DNA from 3 places in the Stenotrophomonas sp. YJH_SMC_57 genome. Region 3 is predicted to be linked to each of the others. Evidence: predicted binding sites of a transcription regulator. Region 3 holds the regulator's gene; each other region holds the start of a gene.

Region 1 (7,725 bases), on a different contig from region 3:
GGCGTGGCGGTGATGCGTGCCTCCGGCTACGACGCCCCGGTGTCGCCGCTGATCGGCTGGATCGGCGTGGTCAACACCCTGCTGGCGCCATTCGGCGCGTACGCGCTGAATCTGGCGGCGATCACGGCAGCGATCTGCATGGGCCGCGATGCGCACGAGGATCCAGCACGACGCTACACCGCTGCCATGGCTGCAGGCGCCTTCTATATTGTCATCGGCCTGTTCGGCGCCACGGTGGCGGCGCTGTTTGCCGCGTTCCCGAGGGAACTGGTGGCCTGCGTGGCCGGTATCGCACTGTTCGGCACCATCGGCAACAGCCTGGCCAGTGCACTGGCGGTGGAGCGTGACCGCGAGGCGGCACTGGTCACCTTCCTGGTCACCGCCTCGGGCGTATCGCTGGCCGGGATTGGTTCGGCGTTCTGGGGCCTGGTGGCCGGCGCGCTGTGCCTGCTGGTGCTGCGGCCCCGCCAGGGCCGCTGACCCGGGCTACCCGGCCAATCCGGCACCGACGGTACTCAGCACCGCCGCGATGACGAGGGCGATCATAGTGGCGACCACGCTGGTGCCACCGCGCGCGCTCAGCTCACGGTGCAACCGCGCCTCGTCGCCCGGGCTCTCCGCTCGGGCCCGGGCAATCAGGCGCTGGCAATGTGCCAGGTACCAGGTGTTGCCGAAGGCACCGGTAGTGATGCTGAGCGCGACAGTGATGATCAGCGACAGGCCATCAGGCACATCCAGCAGCGTCTCGATCACGCTGATCAGCAGCAGCAGGCCCGCCCACATCGCTGCGAGGCGATACATCCTGCGGTACATCATCCAGACCAGGCCCAGCAGGAACGCCGGCCAGTGCCAGGTGCCGCTGCCCGTGGCGATGCCCTGATCCAACCGCCAGCGCTGGCGATAGGTTGGGAAGTTGCCTCCGACCACGGCGGCATACAACGCCATCTCGCCCTCCAGCCCGGCGGCGGGCGTGGCCGTGGCCGTGGCCGTGGCCGTGGCCGCCGTCGCGGGCGCGCGGTAGGGATCTGCGGGATCTGCGGGATCTGCAGCGGCGACAGGCGCGACCACCGCATGTTCAAGCGGCGCGGCGACCGGCTCGGCTGTCGCCACCGAAGGGTCCAGTTCGGCCAACGGTCGCCACGACGGCATGCCTTCGCGCCACAGCAGCGTACGCGCCGTCACCGTCCCGTCCTGCTGCAGGCGACGCAGGCCGGCAAGATCGACCGGCCCTTCGCTCTGCCTGCTGTTGGCGTACCACCACTGTGCTTCCTGCATGAAAACGTCCTGGTTGCGTTGATGCGTTACTGGTTGGCCGGCGTCCATGGTGCCGCAGACAACGTCTGTGACAACATATGCCTGCCGCCCGGCGGCAGGGTCACCACGTCGGGTCCGGCATTGGCGGCTTCCAGGCAAACATAGTCGCGCCAGCCCGCGCCGACGTCGGCCATCTTCGCCGCAGCCTCGGCACCGGGATTCCACGCGACCAGCGAACGGCTTCCGTCGGTACGGATGTCGATGCGGCGCTTGAGCACCGGATCACGCAGCACATAGTGGCCCTTGGCCTGCGTATAGATGCGATCGCTACGGCCGGGGTCGCGCGGGTCGCGCAACGACCAGGGGCCCTGCTGCCGACGCGGCTGCGCATAGTTCTCGAACTTGTCCAGATAGTCCAGGCCGTCCACGCCATCGACTTCCACCGCGCTGGCATCCCCCACGCGGAAGTAGTTGTGCAGCGCCTGGGTGATGGTGGCGGGCGTGCTGCCGGTGTTCTCGGTGATCAGCTGCTGGGTCAACTGGCGTCCCACGCGGACGGTCATGCGCAGGCGCAGGTCCAGGCTCTGCAGGACCGGCGGCGCCAGGGTCAGCTCGATGCTGCCGTCATCCAGGCGACGGGCCTGCTGGAGTTCCCACGGCAAGGTGCGCACGAAGCCGTGGGCGGGCACGTCGTTGCCCTGGCCCTGTCGGCCGAAATACGGCCAGCATACGGGGCTGCCTCCCCGGATGGGCGTGGGCAATTCGGCACGTCGCGGTGACAGCCACATCACGTCTGCCTGGCCCTTGGGCACGAAGGAAAGCAGCTGGCCACCAAAGACACTGATGGCGGCGCTGGCCTCGGCGGTTTCCACCAGCCAGGCATCGAGCCCTTGGTACTGCCCGCTGCGTACGCCCTGGATCTGCTGCACGTTGGATCGACTCCGTATGGCCGGCGACTGCACGGCACTGTAGTCGCTGGGAAGCGTGAAACGGGTGGGCACCGGCGCAGTAGCCGGCGTGTTCTGCAGTGCGCGCAGGATACGCTGTCCGGCGCGGCCATCGGTATTGACCCAGCCCAGGCGCTGCTGCTCGGCCTGGATCGCACGACGCGTGGCGACACCGATCATGCCGTCGGCGCTGCCGATATCGTGGCCACGGGCCAGCAGCAGGGTCTGCAGCTGGCGGCGCTCATCGCGGCCGATGCCGGGATCATCGGTCGGCCACGCCGTGGCCAGGCCTTTGCTGCCCCGCAGCTGGTCGGCCAGCGTAGCGATCGCCAGCGCATAGCTTTCGGCAGCGTTGTAGCTGTAGATCGCGTCGTAGTTGCGGAACACCAGCAACGCCGGGCCCTTGCTGCCGGCCGGCAGCAGCAGGGCGGCGCGTGCATCGGCGGGCAGGTTGCCCGGAGCCAGTGCACTGCCATCCATCGCGGTCACGCCCTGCGCCCGCCAGTCGGCCAGCGCCCGGCGCTGGGTGCGGCCGGCCTGGCTGGCATTGAAGCCGGCCGGAACACGCACTTCCATGCCCCACGGCTCACCACTGCGCCAACCGGCGCGCTTGAGGTAGTTGGCCGTCGACGCCAGCGCATCGGGAATGCTGCCGACCAGATCGCGGCGGCCATCACCGTCGCCATCGACGGCGATGCGCGCGTAGGTGCTGGGCATGAACTGGGTGTGGCCGAAGGCACCTGCCCAGGAACCGGTCAGCCCCTGCGCCTGCAGGTCACCGCGGTTGATCAGCGTGAGCAGGGCCAGCAGTTCGCCACGGAAGAACGCCTGGCGGCGACCGGCGCAGGACAGCGTGGCCAGCGACTGCAGCAGCGGGCGCTTGCCGAACACGCGACCGTAGTCGCTCTCCACGCCCCAGACCGCGACGATGGTGGCCGGATCGACGCCGTACTGCGCCGACACGCGTTCCAGCAGGTCGCGATGCTGCTGCAGCAGCGCGCGGCCATCATCCACGCGCTGGCGATCGACCAGTGCGGCCAGGTAGTCCCAGATCGGCGTGGTGAACTCGGGCTGCGCGTCGAGCAGGCCGAGCACGCTGGGGTCGGGGGTGAGGCCTGCCGTGATCTCGGCGAAGCGGTCGGCACTGATGCCTTGGTTGGCGGCCGTGGCCTGCAGGCCGGCCAGGCAGCGGCCGAACGCCGGGTCGACGGTGATGGTCGCTGGCGCCGACACCTGCGGCGCCGTTGCGAGAGCGGCCGCCAGGCCGAGCGTGGTCAGAATGGGCATGGCGTCCTCCGTGTTGCCGTTGCAGGACCATCTTAGGCGGAGCCCTGCCGCCGAACCTGAAGCGAGGCCGGCTGATGGCGGACCAGGCGACTAGATGGCGCGCAGCAGGCGCAGACCGTAGGCGGGGCTGTCGGCATTCCAACGCTGCACGACCTGCAGGCCGGCCTGCTGCAGCAGCCATTCGAAGCTGTCGTCGGTGTACTTGTGGCTGTACTCCACCCGGATCGGCTCACCGGCCTCGAAGTGGAAAGTGCGGCCGTCAAGGTGCACGTCCTGCTCGTGCTGGCTGACCAGGTCGGTCTCGATGCGCAGCCGCGCGGTGCTGTAACGGGCGCGATGGCGGAACCCGTCGAGGTCGAAGTCGCTGCCGATCTCTCGGTTGAGCCGGGCCAGCAGGTTGAGGGTGAAGGCCGCGGTGACGCCCTGTGCATCGTTGTAGGCCGCTTCGATCAGCGCCGGGTCCTTGTGCAGGTCGATGCCGACCAGGGCCAGGCCATCGCGGCCCATGGTCTGGCGCATCGCGCGCAGCAACGCCACCGCGTCGTCACCGGTGAAGTTGCCCAGCGTGGAGCCGGGGAAGAACAGCAGCCGGCGCGCCGGTTCCCGCTCGGGCGTGGGCAGGGCGACGGGACGGGTGAAGTCGGCACACACCGGCAGCATTTCCACGTCGGGCAGCGCCGGTGCAAGGTGGTCGATGCTGGACAGCAGTGCGGCGCGCGAGATCTCGATCGGGGTGTAGGCCACCGGGTCCTGCAGCGCGGCCAGCAGCAGCGCGGTCTTGCGGCCACTGCCGCTGCCCAGTTCAACCACGTGCACGTGCGGGCCCACCACCCGCGCGATGTCGGGCAGCACCCTGGCCAGCAGCGCCAGCTCGGTACGCGTGGGGTAGTACTCGCGGGTCTGGGTGATCTGTTCGAACAGGCGCGAGCCGCGCGCATCGTAGAAGTACTTGGAGGGCAGCTGGCGCTCGGCGCGCGACAAGCCGTCCACGGCGTCGGCGAGGATCTGCTGGCGACCGGGCGTGAGATCGGTCAACGCCCGCAACGCGTCATGCACGGTGCTCATGTCAGGTCCCGGGCCAGGCGCAGGCCGGAGAACTGCCAGCGCGCCGGCGGCATGAAGAAGTTACGGTAGCTGGCGCGCACATGCCCGCGTGGGGTGGCACAGCTGCCGCCGCGCAGCACCCACTGGCCGCACATGAACTTGCCGTTGTACTCGCCGAGATTGCCGGCAAACGGGCGGAAGCCCGGATACGCGCCGTAGGCACTGTGGGTCCACTCCCAGACGTCGCCGAACAGCTGGCGCAGACCGTGACCCTGCGCTGCCTGCGGGTGCAGGTGATCGTCATCGGCGAAATGGCCGCTCACCGGGCGTGATGCAGCGGCGGCTTCCCATTCGAACTCACTGGGCAGGCGCGCACCAGCCCAGCGGGCACAGGCATCAGCCTCGTAGTAGCTGAGATGGCAGACAGGTGCATGCGGGTCCAGTTCGCGCCAGCCGCCCAGGGTGTATTCGCGCTGCAGGGCGTCGTCCCAGTACAGCGGGTGCTGCCAGTCTTCGCTTTCGCGCAGTGCCCAGCCCTCGCTGAGCCACCAGCGCGGCTCGCGGTAACCGCCGGCCTCGATGAAGGCCAGGTACTCGGCATTGCTGAGCGGGCGCTCGGCCAGGGCATGGGCGGGCAGCAGCACGCGGTGCTGCGGCGACTCGTTGTCATAGGCGAAGGCGGCGTGGCGGGGCCAGGCGGCGGCGCCGACGGTGACGATGCGTTCGGGCGATTCGACCCAGCCCTGTGCGCTGGCGATGCCGGTGGCAGGCCGCAGATCCTCGCGGTACGGCGGCTGCAGCGGGTTGCACCAGAAGGCATGCTTGATGTCGGTCAGCAGCAGTTCCTGATGCTGCTGCTCGTGTTGCAGGCCCAGCTGCAGATGCTGCAGTGCTTGCGGGTCGAGATCGCCGTTGGCCAGCCGTGCCTGCACCTGCGCATCGACCTGCTGGCGATAGTCGTACACCTGCTGCAGCGAGGGGCGCGACAACAGGCCTCGCTGCGGCCGTGCGTGTGCCGGACCGATGCTCTTGTAATAGCTGTTGAACAGGTAGTCCCATGCCGGGTCATGCGCAGCTGCAGCCGGGAAGCCGGCCAGCACGAAGCGCTCGAAGAACCAGGTGGTGTGCGCCAGGTGCCATTTGCTGGGGCTGGCATCGGCCATGCTCTGCAGCATCGCGTCTTCAGCGCTGAGAGGGGCCGCCAGCTGCACGCTACGGTCGCGCACGTGGGCAAACCGGCGGGCGAGATCACGCTGCGGGGCAGCGACGGCGGTGGCTACGCTGTCCATGCCGTCAGCATCGGCGGCGGCGGGTGAGTGCGATGTCATGGTTCGACGTCAACGCGTTCACAAGCGTGACCGCGCCGCATTCAAGAAGCCGGCGCGAACGCCGCTAACGGCAGTGCTGCGGCCGCGTCGTCCCGCGCTGGAATTCCTGCTTGCCCCTGCATCCGCTCCGCCAGCCTGCGCATTACCTGTTCGTGCTGCCCGCCGTGCTGGTCGCACTGCTGCTGTGGACGGCACTGGGCATCGAAGACGTTGCCAGCCCGGCCCAGCGCATCCTGCCGTGGCTGCTGGCCAGCCTTGGCGCCGGGCTGGCCCTGCTCTACCACCAGGTGCGTGCGCTGTGCCTGTTGCTGCTGGTGGCGGTGGTGTTCGCGCTGCTGCACCAGGACGTGGGTGGCTACCTGCGCAGTGGCCATGTCACCGCCCTGACCCCGCTGCGCTTCCATGCCATTTCGGCCTGGTTGCCGCTGTTGTTCGCCGGACTGGCGTTGTGGCCGGAGCGTGGACGCCGACGCCAGGACCTGTTGCTGCGCGGCGTGGTCTGCGGCCTGGCGCTTGCCGTCTTCCTGCTGCTGGCAGCACAGCAGCCGAGCGGCATGCACGACCTGCTGTCGAACCGACACCTGCGCTGGATTCCAGCCGAATGGAACGCGCTGGCGCAGGTGCCGGCCCTGCTGTTCCTGCTGGCCACCGCTGCGTTGGGCTGGCAGGCGTGGCGGCATCCGCGGCCATTGCACACCGCGATGCTGCTGGCCCTGCTCTGCCTGTGGTGGATGCTGCCGCGGATTTTCCTGCAACCGGTGCTGTTGCCGGCACTGAGCAGTGCTGCCCTGCTGCTGATGCTGGGTGCGATGCTGCAGGAGTCCTTCCACATGGCCTTCCGCGATGAACTGACCGGCCTGCCGGGGCGCCGCGCGTTCAACGAGACCGTGCAGCGGGCACGCGGCACCTACAGCATCGCAATGGTGGATGTGGACCACTTCAAATCGTTCAACGACACCCATGGCCACGACACCGGCGACGATGTACTTCGCCTGGTGGCCTCGCGGCTGTCGCGGGTAGGCGACGGTGGTCGCGCGTTCCGCTATGGCGGCGAGGAGTTCGCCGTGGTGTTCCTGGACCGCCCGGCGGCGGCCTGTGTCGATGCCGTGGAAGCACTGCGGCAGAGCATCGAGGCCACCCGCATGCAGCTGCGCGACCGCAGTACCCGCAGCCGCGATGACGACACCGGCCGCCAGCAGCGCGGCCGCGGCGGCAGCGGCCAGGTGGTGCAGGTGACGGTGAGCATCGGTCTGGCCGACAGCCGCGAGAACCCGCGGCCGGCGGCGGTGATCAAGGCGGCCGACCAGGCGCTGTACCTGGCCAAGGACGGCGGCCGCAACCAGGTGCACGCGCACGCCGGCCAGCGCGTGCTGGCCGTGCGCGGCGGCTGAGGCTCAGACCGCGTCGAGGTAGTACCAGCGGCCGTCGATGCGCAGGAAGCGGCTATGTTCGGTCATTTTCACCGCACTGCCGCCGCCGATGCGGTAGCGCGCGGTGAAGCGCACGTCCGCGCTGTCCTCGCCGGTGGGCGTGTGCTCGTGCACGGTCAGGCCCAGCCAATGCGTGCGCTGGCCGGGTGCTTCGTCCAGAGACAGCTCGGCGGGACGGGTGTCCGGGTGCCAGGTCTGGCGCAGGTAATCGGCAAGGCCACGCACATACGCGCTGTAGCGCGAACGCATCAGGCGCTCGGCATCCGGTGCGGCCTCGCCGGCATGGAAGCGCCCACAGCAGGCGGCATAGTCGGCGGCCAGGCCGCAGGGACAGGGATCGGCGGGTTGTCGGCTCATGCCGGCATTGTCGCCGGGTTGCACGGATTGATCCACGCGTGGCACAGGCCAGTTGCAGCAGGACAGGCGTATGCTGTC
Region 2 (7,725 bases), on a different contig from region 3:
GCCCTGCTCGACACGCGCCACCGAATCCTCGATCAATCCCTTGATCTGCTTGGCCGCCTCGGCACTGCGCTGGGCCAGCAGGCGCACTTCCGCAGCCACCACCGCAAAGCTGCGGCCCTGTTCGCCGGCACGTGCCGCTTCCACCGCTGCGTTCAGTGCAAGGATGTTGGTCTGGAAGGCGATGCCATCGATCAGCTGGGTGATGTCACCGATCCGCCGCGAGGCTTCGCTGATGCCGTGCATGGTCGCCACCACCTGGCCCACGGCGTCGCCGCCGCGCTGGGCCACCGCTGCCGCACCCTTGACCAGCGCATCGGCGCGACCGGCTGCGTCGGCATTGCGGCCCACGGTGTCGGTCAGCTCATGCATCGACGCTGCGGTTTCTTCCAGGTTGGCCGCCTGCTGCTCGGTACGCTGCGACAGGTCGTGGTGGCCAGCGACGATCTCGCCAACGCCGGTATCCAGGCTGGAGGTGGCCTGCTGGATGCGGGTGACGATGCGGCACAGCTGCGCGACGGTGGCGTTGGCATCGTCGCGCATGCGCGCGAACACGCCCTGCAGGTCGCCGTCCATGCGCACGCTGAGGTCGCCGCGTGCCAGCGCGGCCAACAGCGCCTGCAGGTCGCCGAGATTGGTTTCAAAGGTCGCCAGCAGGCGGTTGATGCTGGTCGACAGCGTGCGCACGAAGCCCTGCTTGCCGTCCAGTACGATGCGACCGTGCAGGTCACCGTGTGCGGCGGCGTCGACCAGTGCGGCCACTTCGGTTTCGAGCAGGGTTTCCAGTGCGCGGCTGCGCCATTCCACCGCCACACCGAGGAACTGTCCCTCGTCGGTGATGGGGTTGGCGATCAGCTGGTAGCGAACACCGTCGTGGCCGATCTCGCGTTCTTCGCGCTGGCGCACGCCGGCCAGGCTGGCCAGCGCCGGATGCAGGCGCACCGCATCGCTGCCCACGAGCGCGTCAACCTGCAGGTCCAGCTGCAGCAGCAGCGCCGGGTTGGCGTAGGCCACCAGACCTTCCGCATCGATCACCATCAGGCCGGTCTGTGCGCTGTCCAGCGCCTGGCGCACGCGGGTATTGCCGCGCGCCACCGCGCGCTCGGTCTCGATGCGCGCACGCAGGCGCTGCTGCATGTCGACCAGGCGCTGGGCGAGCTGGCCGATCTCATCATTGGCGTTGTATACGCGCAGCGTGGTGTCCAGGCGGTCGTCGGCGATATCGCTGGCGAAGCGCAGGGTGTCCTGGATCGGCTGGCGCACCGCGCGCAGGACCAGCACCAGGCTGGTGATCAGCACGCCCGCGACCAGCAGCAGGGTCAGCGCGAACAGCACGCTCATGGTGCGCGTGCCGGTCTGCTGGCGCGCCTGGGCCTCGGCCAGCGCCGCCACCTGGGCCTGCTGGAAGGCGGCCAGTGCCGGTGCCACGCCGGCGGCGGTGTCCAGCAGCGACTGCGCCTCCACATCCAGGCCGACGCGGGCGGCGGTGTAACCCAGCAAGGCGACCTGATAGGCCTCCATGCCGCTGCGCAGGGCATCCTGCACATCGGTGGACAGGCCGGCCAGCGCGAGGTCGAACGGCAGCTTCTCTTCGCTGGCGCGGTCGGCATGGGCAGAGTCACCGTCGAGCAGCAGCAATGCTTCCTGCCGCCGCATCTTCTGCAGGGACAGCGCCAGCAAGGGGCGCTGCAGCGCATCGACCTGCGCCTGCAGGGTGTCGGCGGCCTGCTGCAGCTGCGCGGCAAGGCCGGCATCACCCCGGCCCATCTCGTCGACCCGTTCGAACAGGGCCGCAACGCCCTGGGAGAATGCGTCCGCGGCTTCGGTCAGCACCTGCAGGGCCTTGCGCCGGCCGGCATCCATCGGTATCGCGCGCAGCGCCTGCAGGTCGGCCTGCAGTGCTTTCTGCGTGGACAGCAACTGGTTGCGGTCAGCATCGTCGAAACTGCGCGCATACTGGGTCTGCAGGCGCCGGGCTTCGGCCACACGCGTGGCCAGGCTGGCCGCCAGGTCGCTGCCGCGCTGGTAACTGGCCTGATTGCGTGCGGCCTGTGCACTGGCGTGGCCGGTCCAGGCGTAGACCGCGGCGATCGCCACCAGGCCCAGGCCACAAACCCAGAGGGTTGCCTTGAGCTTGTTGGCTACGCTGAGCCGGTGCGGCTGCAGCCACAGCAGCAGGCTCGACGACAGCACGCTCGACGACAGCACGCCGGGCGACGACGCGCGCAGGCGGGCCAGATGCGTGCGCAGGGACCGGAGGTGGGGAACGACGGCCGACATGACAGACTCCAGGCGGAAGGACGCACCTGTATCGGCTGGATTCCCGGCAACTTTAGGCCCGTTTTCGTGCCACTGCGACGCTCGCGGGCGGACGCGGCCTTTGTACCGGGCACAGGCGACGGGGGCATGACACCGGCGCTGCGCTTGACCTCAACCCCGGTTGGGGGCGCACAGTGGATGTCCCTCCCGTGCCCGGTGCGCGCATGACGACGCTCGATATCCCCCGCTACCTGCAGCGCCTGCAGCTGGATGCACCTCCCCCGCTGACCCTGGCCGGCCTGACCCTGCTGCAGCAACGGCATAACGCGCTGCTGCCGTTCGAGACCCTGAGCTGCCTGCTGCGTGACGCGGTACCGATCGACCTGGACAGCGTGCAGCGCAAGCTGCTCGACGAGCGCCGGGGCGGTTACTGCTTCGAACTCAATGGCGGCCTGCTGGCGCTGCTGCAGGCGCTGGGCTTCGATGCCCAGCCGCTGAGCGCGCGCGTGCTGCTGGCGGCACAGGATGGCGAGCTGACCGCACGGACCCATCTGCTGCTGCGCGTGCATGTGGAGGGCGAGGACTGGCTGGTCGATGCTGGCTTCGGCAGCCTGACCCCGACCGTGCCGCTGCGCCTGCACGACACCGCACCGCAGGCCACGCCGCACGAGCGCTACCTGCTGCAGCGGCTGGGCGATGACGGCAATTTCGTGCTGTCAGCCGAATCCAGCGATGGCTGGCGGGCGATGTACCGCTTCGACCTGCAGGCGCCTGCGCCGATCGACAACGTGGTGGGCAACTGGTACGTGTGCACCCACCCCGACTCCGGTTTCCCGGGCCAGCTGCGCGCGTCGCTGACCGGGCCGGACTGGCGCCGCACCATCGGCAGTGGCAACTACACCGAGTACCGCCCGGGGCAGGCGCCTGACAAGCGTCCGCTGCATGACGTAGGCGACGTGCGCGAAGTGCTGCAGCAGCGCTTCGGCGTGCAGCTGCCGGACGACCCGCGGCTGGACCCGGCGATCAATGACTGGCTGCAGCGCTCGCGCGCCACGATCTTGTAGGGCCGAGCCCATGCTCGGCTGGCGCCTTTGTAGAGTCGAGCCATGCTCGACTGGCGCGTTCCCAGCACCCAAAGCAGTCGAGCATGGCTCGACGCTACAGAATCGCACGCGCCTGCAGCGCGATGCGGTTGCCTTCGCTGTCGCGGATTTCGGCCACGCGCCAGTCGCCGGCATCGGCCGGGCCGAAGCGCAGTTCGGCGCCGGCCTGCAGCGCACGGTCGAGGCTGGCCTCAAGATCATCGACACCGATATAGAGGCGCGCGCCCTGTTCGGAGGGCTGATAGTCCGCCCCGTGCACCAGCGACAGGCTGGCACCCGTCGCGTCATCCGAGAACGGCAGGTAGGCCATGTGGCAGTCATGCAGCAGGATCGGTTCGTCCACCACCACCTGCAGCCATTGCTGATAGAAGGCGATGGCACGGGCCAGGTCACTGGCGGGGATCTCGACATGCAGGATCGGGTTCACGGGCTTTCCTCGCGCGGCGCAGTCAGATGATGCGCAGGGTAATCGCCTTCAGTACCGCGCGGGTACGATCGCGGGTGCCAAGCTTGTCGAGAATGGCGGAAACATAGTTCTTCACCGTGCCTTCGGCCAGGAACAGGCTGCGCGCGATCTCCTTGTTGCTGTAGCCGCCGGCCAGCAAGCGCAGGATCGCCACTTCGCGTTCACCGAAGGTGTCAGTCGGCGGCGCTTCATCGTGGAAGCGGTAGCGCGCGCGCACAGGCTCGGTGCTGACCGGCATCAGCAGCGTCTCGCCGGCGGCGACGCGCCCGATCGCCTCATACAGGTCGGCCGGCGCGGCGTCCTTCAGCAGGAAGCCCTGTGCTCCCGTTTCGCTTGCCCGCAGCAGCAGGTCGCTCTCGTCGAAGGTAGTCAGCAGCAGCAGCGGCGTGGTATCGCCACGTGCGCGCAGCTGGCGAAGCGCTTCGATGCCATCCAGGCCCGGCATGCGGATATCACTGAGCACCACGTCCACCGGCTGCGCGAGCAGCGCATCGAGTAGTGCCTGACCGTCTTCGGCCTCCAGCACCACCTCCACGCCCAAGCCCTGCAGCAGCGCACGCAGGCCGGCGCGGACCAGCGCCTGGTCGTCGGCCAGGGCAACGCGGATCGCGGCGACACTCATGCCGGCACCCATGCGGTCAGCAGCATGCCGCCCTGTGCGGTACGCGCCAGTTCCAGTCGGCCATGCACCGTGGCCAGGCGCTCACGCATGCCGGCAATGCCGTTGCCTTCGCGGATGCGTTCAGCACGCTGGCCGTCATCATGGATATCGATGCGCAACCGGGAATCTTCTTCGTTGATCGTCAGCCATACGGTGTCTGCGTTGCCATGCCGGGCCGCATTGGTCAGCGCTTCCTGCACCAGCCGCAGCACGGTCTCGGCCATCAGCGGATCGGTCACGCGCACGCCCTCGCCGATCCGCAGTTGCAGCTTCGGCCGTGGGAAGGGCGCGGCCAGCGCGTGCAGCGCGGTGGCCAGATCGAGGCCACGATCATCGCGCATCGACTGCACCACCTGGCGGATGTCGGCCAGCAGTTCGCCCGACAGCTGCTCGGCCAGGACCAGGCCGTCGCGCCCGGCCAGCGCCGGGTCTACAGCCAGCGCGCGCAGGTTCAACCGCATCGCGGTGAGCTTGTGGCCCGCCACGTCGTGCAGCTCGCGCGCCAGGCGCAGGCGCTCGGCATCGCGGGCGCTGTCGGCCAGCAATGCACGTGTGGCCAGAAGATCCGCATTGACCCGGGCCAGGTCATCGCGGGCCAGTGCCGTGCTGCGTGCGTAGTGTGCGGTCAGTGCAGCGAACGCCTGGAAACCGCCGTACAGCAGCACCACCAGCGCCGGCTGGCTGAAACCACTCTGGCGTAGGACCCCATACATCGCCAGGTTGGCCAGCAATGCGACACCCAGCACGAAGCGCGGCGGCCAGTGCTCGGCCAGCTGCGCGACCAGCACCACCAGCAGCACGGGGGCAGTGCCGGTACGCGGCTGCAACGCAACCAGGGCAACCGCCAGCAGCGCCTGCAGCACGGCAGCGACGGCGCGCACGCGCGACGGCATCGACGCCCAGCCGTGCAGCACGAACAGCAACAGGAACCCAGCAAGCAACAGCAGGCTGGGGCCGGCCTCGCTGCGCTGCACGGCGAATGACAGGCCGACCGCCAGCACGGTCACCAGACCGGCAAGGCTGAGCGGACGCAACAGGTGGCGGAGCAGGCTGGGCATGGCCAGATGCTGACGGCCGCGCCTGCCGTCGGCAATGGGTCCAGCGCAGAAAGTGACTTCTGGCACGTCGAATCGATGACCACTGGCCCTGAAACCGGCCCCACGCCCCGCGCAGACTGGCCCCACACCGCAGCACACCGCCCACTTCCGGAGCCACTGCCATGATCCGTACCGCCCTGCTCAGCACCGCCCTGACCGCCCTGGCCCTGGCCGGCGGCGCCCACGCCGCCGATCTGGCCGTGACCGTACACGATGTCCGCGTGCAGACCGGCACGCTGCGCGTTGCCCTGGTCGACAACGCCACCGCCTGGGACGGCAAGGCTGCGCCCGTGCAGGCGCAGCAGGCCAGGCCCAGCGGCGACAGTGCCCACTTCGTGTTCAAGAACGTGGCGGCCGGCAGCTACGCGGTGCTGCTCACCCACGACGAGAACGACAACGGCAAGCTCGACACCAACCTGGTCGGCATGCCGGTGGAAGGCTACGGCTTCAGCAACAACCCGCAGGTGATGCGCAAGCCGACCTTCGACGAAGCGCGCGTCGACGTGCCGGCCGCCGGTGCCGCCATCGACATCACCCTGCGCTGATTCCCGCATCCAGACCCGAGGCCATCATGGACCGTCGCCGCTTCCTTCGTACCCTGCTCAGCAGCAGTGCCTGCCTGACGCTTGGCGCCACCGCCCTGCGCAGCGCCCCCGCCTTCGCCGGCGACCCCGCGCACTTCGCGCAGGGCCTGCAGGAGCACCCGTGGCTGCTCGGCTGGCGCAGCGTCAGCAGCGAAAGCCTCGGCCCGGCCACCGTGCAGCTGCAGGGCCGGCTGCCGGCCGGGCTGGCCGGTACGCTGTACCGCAATGGCCCGGCCTGGACCGAGCGCGATGGCTTCCGCTATGACCACTGGTTCGACGGCGACGGCATGGTGCATGGCTGGCGTTTCAACGGCGATGGCAGCCTGACCCATCACGGGCGCATGGTGGCCACGCCGAAGTTCAGCCGTGAGCAGAAGGCCGGCCGTTTCCAGTACCCCGCTGCGGGCACCAGCGTCCCCGGTGCACTGGCGGTGCGCAACAACGACGATGCCAACGTCGCCAACACCTCGGTGACGATGATCAACGGCCGCCTGTTCGCGCTGTGCGAATCCGGTTCGGCGTTCGAGGTGGACCCCGATTCGCTGCAGACCCTTGGCCCGGTCACCTGGCGCCCGGACCTGGCCGCGCTGCCGTTCTCCGCCCATCCCCTGCCCGACCGCGATGGCAGCGTGTGGAACTTCGGCTCGATCAGCCTGATGGGGGGCCACGGCCTGCTGGTCTGGCACATCGGCAAGGACGGCCAGCTGCGCAGCGCCAACGTGATCGAAACGCCCGAGCATGGCTATCTGCATGCCTTCGCCATGACCGAACAGCATCTGGTTTTCGTGCTGATGCCGTTCGACTTCACCGGAACCGGCGGCAGCTTCTTCGAACGCATGCAGTTCGCACCGCAGCGCGCGGCGCGCATCGCGGTGGTGACCAAGGATGCGCCGGACAAGGCGCAATGGTTCGAGGCGCCGTTCGCGGCGATCTACCACTTCGGCGATGCCTTCACCCGCGATGGGAGCATCGTGCTGCGCGCAGTGCGCCATGACGACATCAACGAGGCGCGCTCACCGATGAAGGAGGCGATGGCCGGTGATGGCGCACATGCGGCCAACAGTGGTGCCAGCCTGGTCGAGCTGCACCTGGACCTGCGCCGTGGCCAGGCGCGCTGGGAATCACTGGGCATCAGCGCAGTGGAGTTTCCGCTGTTCGATCCGCGCTCGGCCAGCACCCGTGGCGCACGACTTTACGCACCCACCATCGATGGCCCGGCCAACGCGCCCTACTTCAACGCCGTGGCCGCATTCGACATCGAACGGGGAAGCCGCCAGCTATGGCACTACGGGCCGGACATCATGGCCGAGGAACACGTATTCGTGCCGCGGCCGGGCAGCCGCAACGCCGACGACGGCTGGCTGATCGGCACGCTGCTCGATCCGGTGAGCACGCGCAGTGGCCTGGCCGTACTCGATGCGCGCCACCTGGACGATGGCCCGATCGCACAGGCGTGGCTGCCCTACGCGGTGCCACTGGGCTTCCATGGCACGTTCGCCGCGCGCGGCTGAGTGCACGCCGCGCGGACACCGGCGCTGGCATGCTGGGGTTCCCCTTG
Region 3 (7,725 bases):
CGGCCTGCTCCAGGGCGCGAGCGTCCTCGCCGAGAATCCAGTTCAGGGCGCGGCGATACGCGGCCAGGCCGCGGCCCGGGTAGTCCTCACCGACGCTGGGCAGGGTGAGGCCGGCGGCATTGCTGATGCGGGTGTCGATCGGAATCGCGTCTTCCCATACGCGCGCGCCGTGACGGTCCTGCATGGTGCGCAGCGATTCGTTGCCGGCGCGGGTGCGGCGATCAAACAGAGTGGGCAGGATCGAGATCGGCAGCGGGCGGCGGCGCGAGCGCTCGACCATCTCGCCGGTGCGGACCATGCCATCCAGGCCGTGCAGGGCCAGCGGCTCGGCCTGGGTCGGGATGATCAGGCGGTCGGCGGCGGCCAAGGCATTGATCATCAGCAGGCCGAGGGTCGGCGCGCAGTCCAGCAGGATGTAGTCGTGCTGGCCCTGGTGGCGTGCCAGTGCATTCTGCAGGGCCAGGCCGAGGCCGGGCTGGTTGGCGCTGCGGCGCTCCAGCGTGGCCAGTGCCGACTGCGCGCAGACGTAGTCCAGGCCGTGGATGCTGCTGGCATGGCAGAGGCTGGACAGGTCGGCCGGTGGTGCGCCGAACAGTTCCAGCACGCCGGCCGGCGGCGGATCCACCGGCACGCCGAAGGCGCGGCTGAGCGAGGCATGCGGATCGAGGTCGATCAGCAGCACGCGGTGGCCGAGCGCGGCCAGGCCGCGGCCGAGGGCGAGGGTGGTGGTGGTCTTGCCGACTCCGCCCTTCTGGTTGGCGACTGCCCAGATGCGCATCGGTTTACTCCTTCATTGCCGGGGGAACGGCGGCGCCGACGCGGCTGCCAGCCGGCACCGGCGGCAACTTCACCGGTGCGATGGGGGAGGTGGGGGCGCTAGCCGGAGTTGCGGCGGCTTGTTCGGTGGCGCTGGTGTCGACGGCGCCGGTGGCAGCGTTCAGGCGCTGCCCGAGCGGATCGACCGAGTGCGAGGTGTCGGCCAGGATGATGACCATCACCCGGCGGTTGCGGTTGCGGCCCTGCGCGCTGTCGTTCTCTTCGCGCGGGCGGAACTGGCCGTAGCCGACCATCGCCAGCCGTGACGGCTGCACGCCCTGGTCGGCGAACAGGTGCACCACGCTGGCCGCGCGCCCGGCCGACAGTTCCCAGTTGGAGGGGAAGGTGGCGGTGGCGATCGGCACGTTGTCGGTGTGGCCTTCCACGCGCACGCTGTTGGGCACATCGCGCAGCACGTCGGCCAGGCTGGCCAGGGTCTGCCGTGCGTGCACGTCCAGCGCGGCCGAACCGGTGGGGAACAGGATGTCACTGTTGATCTCGACCTCGATCCACAGTTCGGTGCGGCGCACGCTGATCATGCCGCGGTCGATCAGCGGCGCCAGCGCGGCGGTGAGGCGGTCGGCGATGCTGTTGAGCTGGCGCTCGGCGCGCGCGATCTGTTCCTGGTTGTGCACCGATACCGGCATGCGCATCTGCGAGGCCATCGACGGCAGCAGCGTCGGGTCATGCGACGGGGCCGGTGCGGACGGACCGATCTTGGTGCCGGACTTGATCACCGACGGGCTGTCCCAGCCGCCACCCTGCACCTGCTTGTTGCCGACCTGCACCGGGTTGATGGTGCGCGGCGCACCACCGAAGGCGTCGGTGAGCGCGTCGGCCATGATCCGGTACTTGCCCTCGTTGACCGAGGAAATGGCATACATGACCACGAAGAAGGCGAGCAGCAGCGTCATCAGGTCGGCATAGGGGATCGCCCATGCTTCATGGTTGGCGTGCTCTTCGTGGTGCTTGCGGCGGGCCATGTCAGTGCAGGAAGCCGGAGAGGTTGGTTTCGATGTTGCGCGGGTTCTCGCCCTGTGCAATCGAGATCAGGCCTTCGATGACCATTTCGCGGTCGCGGGTGTTGTGCGAGATCACACTCTTGAGCTTGGCGGCAATCGGCAGGAACAACAGGTTGGCCGAGGCGATGCCGTAGATGGTGGCGGTGAACGCGGCGGCGATGCCGTGGCCGAGTTTGCTCGGGTCGGCCAGGTTCTTCATCACCGCGATCAGGCCCAGCACGGCGCCGATGATGCCGAGCGTCGGCGCATAGATGCCCATCGCCTCGAACACCTTGGCGCCGGCCTGGTCCTGGTGTTCCTGGCTGCCCAGTTCGATTTCCAGCATGTGCCGCATCGACTCCGGTTCGACGCCGTCCACCAGCAGCTGCAGGCCCTTGCGCAGGAACGGGTCCTGCTGTGCTTCCACCTGCGACTCCAGGCCCAGCAGGCCCTGGCGGCGGGCGATGTTGCTCCACTCGACGATCTGCTGGATCAGCTCACGGCGGTCGCTGTGCGGCGGGCGCACGACCCAGCGCACGATCTTGAACGCGTGCTTGAATACCGCCGGTGAGGTGTGCAGCAGGATCGCGGCGATGGTGCCGACGATGACGATCACGAACGCCGCAGGCGACCACAACGACGCCAGGCCGGCGCCCTTGAGGATGCTGCCACCGACCAGCGAGGCCAGGGCGAGAAAGAGTCCAATGAGGCTGAGTCTATCCATGGTTCCGGTATCGGCGTGTATGAATGGGACTTGAGACACCGGGAGATCGCGTACAGACGGTAGTCACAGTTTTCGGGCCACCGGGCAGGGCCCGGCGGGATTCATCGCAGGCCATCCACATCCAGGATCAGCGCCATGCGACCATCGCCGATCAAGGTTGCACCGGCGTAACCGCGCAGGCCCCGCAGGGCTTTGGGCAGCGGCTTGATCACCACTTCCTCGCGCCCGCGCACCTGGTCCACGACCAGGCCGAAGCGGGCCTCGCCGGCCTGCAGCACCACGATGGTCAGCAGGGTCGACGCGGCTGGCGTCACATCCAGCCACTGGCGCAGATCGACCAGCGGCAGGGTATGCGAGCGCCGGTCGAGCACGGCACGCCCATCGAACCAGCCCAGCGAGGTGCGCGGTGCGTGCAGCACTTCCATCACGCGCGCCAGCGGCAGCGCGTAGACGTCCTCGCCGGCCTGCACCAGCAGGGTAGGAAGAATGGCCAGGGTCAGCGGCACGCGGATCAGGAAGCGGCTGCCGCGGCCCAGTTCCGACTGGATCTGGATCTGGCCGCTCAGTTCGCGGATGCGCGACTGCACCACGTCCATGCCGACGCCACGGCCGGAGATATCGGTGACCTGTTGCTTGGTCGAGAAGCCGGGCAGGAACACCAGGTGCAGGCATTCCTCGCTGCTCAGGCGGGCCGCGGCTTCCGGGTCGATCAGGCCCTTCTCGCGTGCCTTCGCACGCAGCTTTTCCGGGTCGATGCCGGCGCCATCGTCCTGCACCTCGATGCTGACATAGTCGCCTTCCTGCTGGGCCGACAGCCGCACATGGCCCATCCGCGGCTTGCCCTGCGCCTCGCGCAGGTCGGGCATTTCCACGCCATGGTCGATGGCGTTGCGGACCAGGTGCACCAGCGGGTCGGCCAAGGCCTCGACCAGGTTGCGGTCGAGCTCGGTCTCGGCGCCGATCAGCTCAAGGTCCACTTCCTTCTTCAGCGAGCGGGCGACGTCGCGGGCCACCTTGGGGAAACGCGAGAACACCTTGCCGACCGGCTGCATGCGGGTACGCATCACCGCCGACTGCAGGCGCGCGGTGGCGATGTCCAGGGTGGAGACCGCGCGGTCCAGCTCTTCGTCGCGCAGGCGTGCGCGCAGCGTCTTCAACCGGTTGCGTGACAGCACCAGTTCGCCGATCAGGTTGACGATCGCATCCAGGCGCTTGGTGTCCACGCGCACGGTGTGCTCGGCCTCGGCCAGCGGCTTGGCGGCCGGCTTCGCGGGCGGCGTGGGCGCCGCCGGGCGGGGTGCCGGCGGCGGAGCAACCGGCGCGGCGGCGACCGCTTTGCTGCCGGGGGCCGCACCGCCGTGCAGCTGGTCAAGCAGGGCTTCGAACTCGTCTTCGCTGATCAGGCCGTCGTCGGCCTTCTTCGCTGGCGCAACCGCAGTGGGCGCGTTGCCGCCGTGCAGCTGGTCGAGCAGGGCCTCGAATTCGTCTTCGGTGATCAGGTCGCCGCCGCCGGCAGCGGGTGCCGAGGCGGTGGGGGCCACGGTTCCGCCGCCGTGCATGTCGAATTGTGCGATCAGCTCCGGCGGGGCGTAGCCCGGTTCCGTGCCGGAAGACACTGCATCGAGCATCGATTGCAGGTAGTCCAGCGATTGCTGGGCCGCGTCGAAGTGATGGGCCTGCAACACGGCCTGGCCAGCGCGCGCGATGCCAAGCGCTTCTTCGGCGGCGTGGCACAGCTCGACCATGGCGGTGACGCCGAGGAAGCCGGCACCACCCTTGAGCGTGTGGTAACCGCGGAACACCGCATTGAGCTGCTCGCTGTCCTGCGGTGCCTGCTCCAGCGACACCAGCTGTTCGCCCAGGCGGTCCAGGATTTCCTGTGCCTCGATGATGAAATCGGCAGTGATGTCGTCGGATACCGCGCTCATGCTTACAGCCCCAGATCCGACAACAGGTCGTCGGCGTCGTTCTGCGAGACCGCGTGGCGGTCCAGTCCCTTCAGTGCCGGCCCGGCCAGTTCCGGGTCGGTGCGATGCTGTTCCGGCGGCAGGCCGAGCGCGCCGAAGCCTTCGTGCACGCGGCGGACGATGCCGACCACGCGACGGATGATCTGCCCGGTCAGGTCCTGGTAGCTCTGGGTCAGGGCGATCTCGGTGAGGTTGTGGCGGATGCGCTCAAGCTGCGCATCCTGGCCCGGCTGCAGGCCTTCGGCGCGCAGTTGTTCGGTCAGACTGCGGCATTCCTCAGCCAGGTCCAGGGTGCGGTGCGTGGCCTGTTCGGTCATTGCCACCACGTGGTCCAGGCGCGCGCAGGCGTCATCCAGCTCACCGGCTTCGCTGGGTACGGTCGGCAGTTCACCCAGCGCCTGTCCCAGTTCGCGGGCCAGCCGCGAAAGGCCGCTCATCATCGGCTGCGTGCGCAGCGCGACCAGTCCGTCGATACGCTGCCGCCAGGCGGCCTCGTCACCGGACTCCAGTGCGTCCAGGGCTTCCTGCAGGCGCAGGGCGAGGGCGTTCTTGTCGACCGTTGTGTCCATCAGGCGCTGGCCGCCAGGCGTTCGAAGATCTTGCCCAGCTTTTCTTCCAGGGTCTGCGCGGTGAACGGCTTGATGATGTAGCCGTTCACGCCGCTCTGGGCGGCTTCGATGATCTGCTCGCGCTTGGCTTCGGCGGTGACCATCAGCACCGGCAGGGTCTTCAGCTTGGCATCGGCACGGATCGCCTTGAGCAGCTCGATGCCGGTCATCACCGGCATGTTCCAGTCGGTGACCACGAAATCGAACGGCTGGCTCTGCAGCAGCGACAGCGCAGCATGCCCGTCCTCGGCTTCGGCGGTATTGGTGAAGCCCAGATCGCCCAGCAGGTTCTTGACGATTCGACGCATGGTCGAAAAGTCGTCGACGATCAGGATGCGCATGTTCTTGTTCAAAGCAGAGTTCCTTTGTTGTTCATTCCGGGCGGCCGGGGGCAGCCGCCTCGGGGATGTTCATTCTTCCAGGCCGGCGTCCGCCGCCTCGAAAATCTTCAGCCGGCCACGCAGGCGCAGCACGGCCTGGCCGTGGATCTGGCAGACCCGCGACTCGCTGACGCCGAGCACCGCACCGATCTCCTTCAGGTTCAGTTCCTGCTCGTAGTACAGCGAGAGCACCAACTGTTCGCGCTCGGGCAGGTGGCCGATGGCCTTGCCCAGTTCGCGGCCGAACTCGCCGCGCTCCAGCACCTGCTGTGGGGTCGGGCCGCCCTGCGCGACGGTGTCCAGCTCGCCCTGGTCCTCGATGCGCGACTCCAGGCTCAGCACCTGGCCGCGTGCGGCGTCTTCCATCAGCCGCAGGTATTCGGGCAGCGGCATGTCCATCGCGGCAGCCACTTCGGTGGCGCTGGCGGCACGGCCACTGCTCTGCTCGAGACGGCGGATGGTGGCGGCGGCGTCGCGGGCGCGGCGGTGCACCGAGCGCGGCACCCAGTCGCCCCGCCGGATCTCATCGATCATCGAACCGCGGATGCGGATCGAGGCATAGGTCTCGAACGAGGCACCCTGGTCGGCGTCGTAACTGCGCGAGGCCTCGATCAGGCCCATCATGCCGGCCTGGATCAGGTCGTCGACTTCGACGCTGGCCGGCAGGCGCGCGGCCAGGTGGTGGGCGATGCGCCGCACCAGGTCCGAGTGCTGGGCGATCACCTCGTTGGCGGCCGAGCGCTGGACCTCCCGGTACTGGGCTGCGCCTTTCATGCGGCCACCCCGCGTTGCTTGAGGATGCGCTCAAGGAAGAACTCGACGCCGCCGCGCGGTTCGGTCGGCGCCTGCCAGCGCGCGGTGCGACGGGCGATCTCGGTGATCGCCAGCGCCGCCGGGCTGGACGGGTAGGCCTTCACCACCGGCTGCTGGCGCTGCACCGACAGCCGCAGCCAGTCGTCCTGCGGCACGCAGCCCAGGTAGTTCAGCGAGACATCGGCGAGGAATTTCTCGCAGACGCGGGTCAGCTTCTCGTACAGCACGCGGCCTTCGTTGGGGTCGCGCACCATGTTGGCCACCACCTGGATGCGGTCCACGCCGCGTTCGCGCGACAGCACCTTGATCAGCGCGTAGGCGTCGGTGATCGAGGCCGGCTCGTCACAGACCACCACCACGGTGTCCTGCGCGGCCTGGCAGAAGGTCAGCACCCCGTCGGTGATGCCGGCGGCGGTGTCCACCACCATGATGTCCAGCTCGCGTTCCAGTTCGGAGAACACGTTGACCAGGCCGACATGCTCGGCCGGGGCCAGCTCGGCCATGTGGCGGCGGCCGGACGCGGCCGGGACCACCAGCACGCCGTTCGGGCCTTCAACGATGACGTCTTCCAGCGAGCAGCGGCCGGCGACCAGGTCGGCCAGCGTGAAGGTGGGGTTCAGCCCCAGGATCACGTCGATGTTGGCCAGGCCGAGGTCGGCGTCCAGCAGCAGCGTGCGCTTGCCCATGCCGGCCAGCGCCACGGCCAGGTTGGCCGAGACGTTGGTCTTGCCCACGCCGCCCTTGCCGCCGGTGACGGCAATGGTGCGCACAGGGCCGAGCGGCTCGCTGCGGGTGGCCGACAGCGGGAAGGTCTTGGTCAGCTTGGCGTACTCACGCGACGGCATGGTTCAACTCCGGGTTGCAGGGCATATCGGCCGCTCGGCGCAAATCTTCAAGGCGAAGTACAAGATTGGCTGCACTGGCCCGGTGCAGGTCCTCCGGAACGTCCTGGCCATCGGTCACCCAGGTGATCGGCAGGGCGTGGTCGACGGCCACCGACAGCGCGTTGCCGAAGCGGCCGGTCTCGTCCAGCTTGCTCAGTACCAGGCCCTGCAGGTTGGCGGCGCCGAAGCGGCGGACCACCTCGTCCATGTCGCCGAAGCTGGTGTTGGCTGGCAGCACCAGCAGGGTGCGGACCTGGCGGGCGGCGCGCAGCCACTGCAGCTGGGCGGCCAGTGCACGGTCGCGCGGGCCCAGGCCGGCGGTGTCGATCAGCACCAGCTTGTAGTCCTTCAGGCGTTCCAGCAGCTGGTCCAGGTCGGTGCCGCTGTTGGCCTCGTGCACGGCGATGCCGAGCTGGCGGCCGTAGCCGTACAACTGCTCGCGGGCGCCGATGCGGGTGGTGTCGGTGGTCACCAGGGCCACGTCGCGGGGCGCGTGCTTCTCGGCGAAGCGCGAGGCCAGCTTGGCGATGGT

The links. The regulator FliA, encoded in region 3, starts transcription of late flagellar genes. The targets are predictions, from matches to a motif close to TAAAGTTTNNCNNNCNNNGGCCGATAA.
Region 1: AC5P7U_RS20110 (GGDEF domain-containing protein) is a predicted target of FliA. The motif match lies at 5,902-5,928, and genes of this name have one in related genera.
Region 2: AC5P7U_RS05080 (methyl-accepting chemotaxis protein) is a predicted target of FliA. The motif match lies at 2,306-2,332, and genes of this name have one in related genera.

Annotation. Positions count from the first base shown of each region.
Region 1 covers NZ_JCAFSZ010000020.1:29,077-36,801, reverse strand. Annotated here, with positions in the region: gene AC5P7U_RS20135 (benzoate/H(+) symporter BenE family transporter) at 1-480, shown strand, start outside; gene AC5P7U_RS20130 (DUF2628 domain-containing protein) at 487-1,275, opposite strand; gene AC5P7U_RS20125 (lytic murein transglycosylase) at 1,302-3,488, opposite strand; gene egtD (L-histidine N(alpha)-methyltransferase) at 3,579-4,553, opposite strand; gene egtB (ergothioneine biosynthesis protein EgtB) at 4,550-5,821, opposite strand; gene AC5P7U_RS20110 (GGDEF domain-containing protein) at 5,971-7,251, shown strand; gene AC5P7U_RS20105 (YchJ family metal-binding protein) at 7,255-7,647, opposite strand.
Region 2 covers NZ_JCAFSZ010000003.1:213,711-221,435, reverse strand. Annotated here, with positions in the region: gene AC5P7U_RS05080 (methyl-accepting chemotaxis protein) at 1-2,277, opposite strand, end outside; gene AC5P7U_RS05075 (arylamine N-acetyltransferase family protein) at 2,481-3,320, shown strand; gene AC5P7U_RS05070 (VOC family protein) at 3,415-3,786, opposite strand; gene AC5P7U_RS05065 (response regulator transcription factor) at 3,809-4,447, opposite strand; gene AC5P7U_RS05060 (sensor histidine kinase) at 4,444-5,544, opposite strand; gene AC5P7U_RS05055 (DUF2141 domain-containing protein) at 5,706-6,128, shown strand; gene AC5P7U_RS05050 (carotenoid oxygenase family protein) at 6,155-7,678, shown strand.
Region 3 covers NZ_JCAFSZ010000012.1:108,278-116,002, forward strand. Annotated here, with positions in the region: gene AC5P7U_RS16800 (ParA family protein) at 1-778, opposite strand, end outside; gene motD (flagellar motor protein MotD) at 783-1,799, opposite strand; gene AC5P7U_RS16810 (flagellar motor protein) at 1,801-2,541, opposite strand; gene AC5P7U_RS16815 (chemotaxis protein CheA) at 2,643-4,469, opposite strand; gene AC5P7U_RS16820 (protein phosphatase CheZ) at 4,472-5,077, opposite strand; gene cheY (chemotaxis response regulator CheY) at 5,077-5,469, opposite strand; gene AC5P7U_RS16830 (RNA polymerase sigma factor FliA) at 5,527-6,270, opposite strand; gene AC5P7U_RS16835 (MinD/ParA family ATP-binding protein) at 6,267-7,154, opposite strand; gene flhF (flagellar biosynthesis GTPase FlhF) at 7,141-7,725, opposite strand, start outside.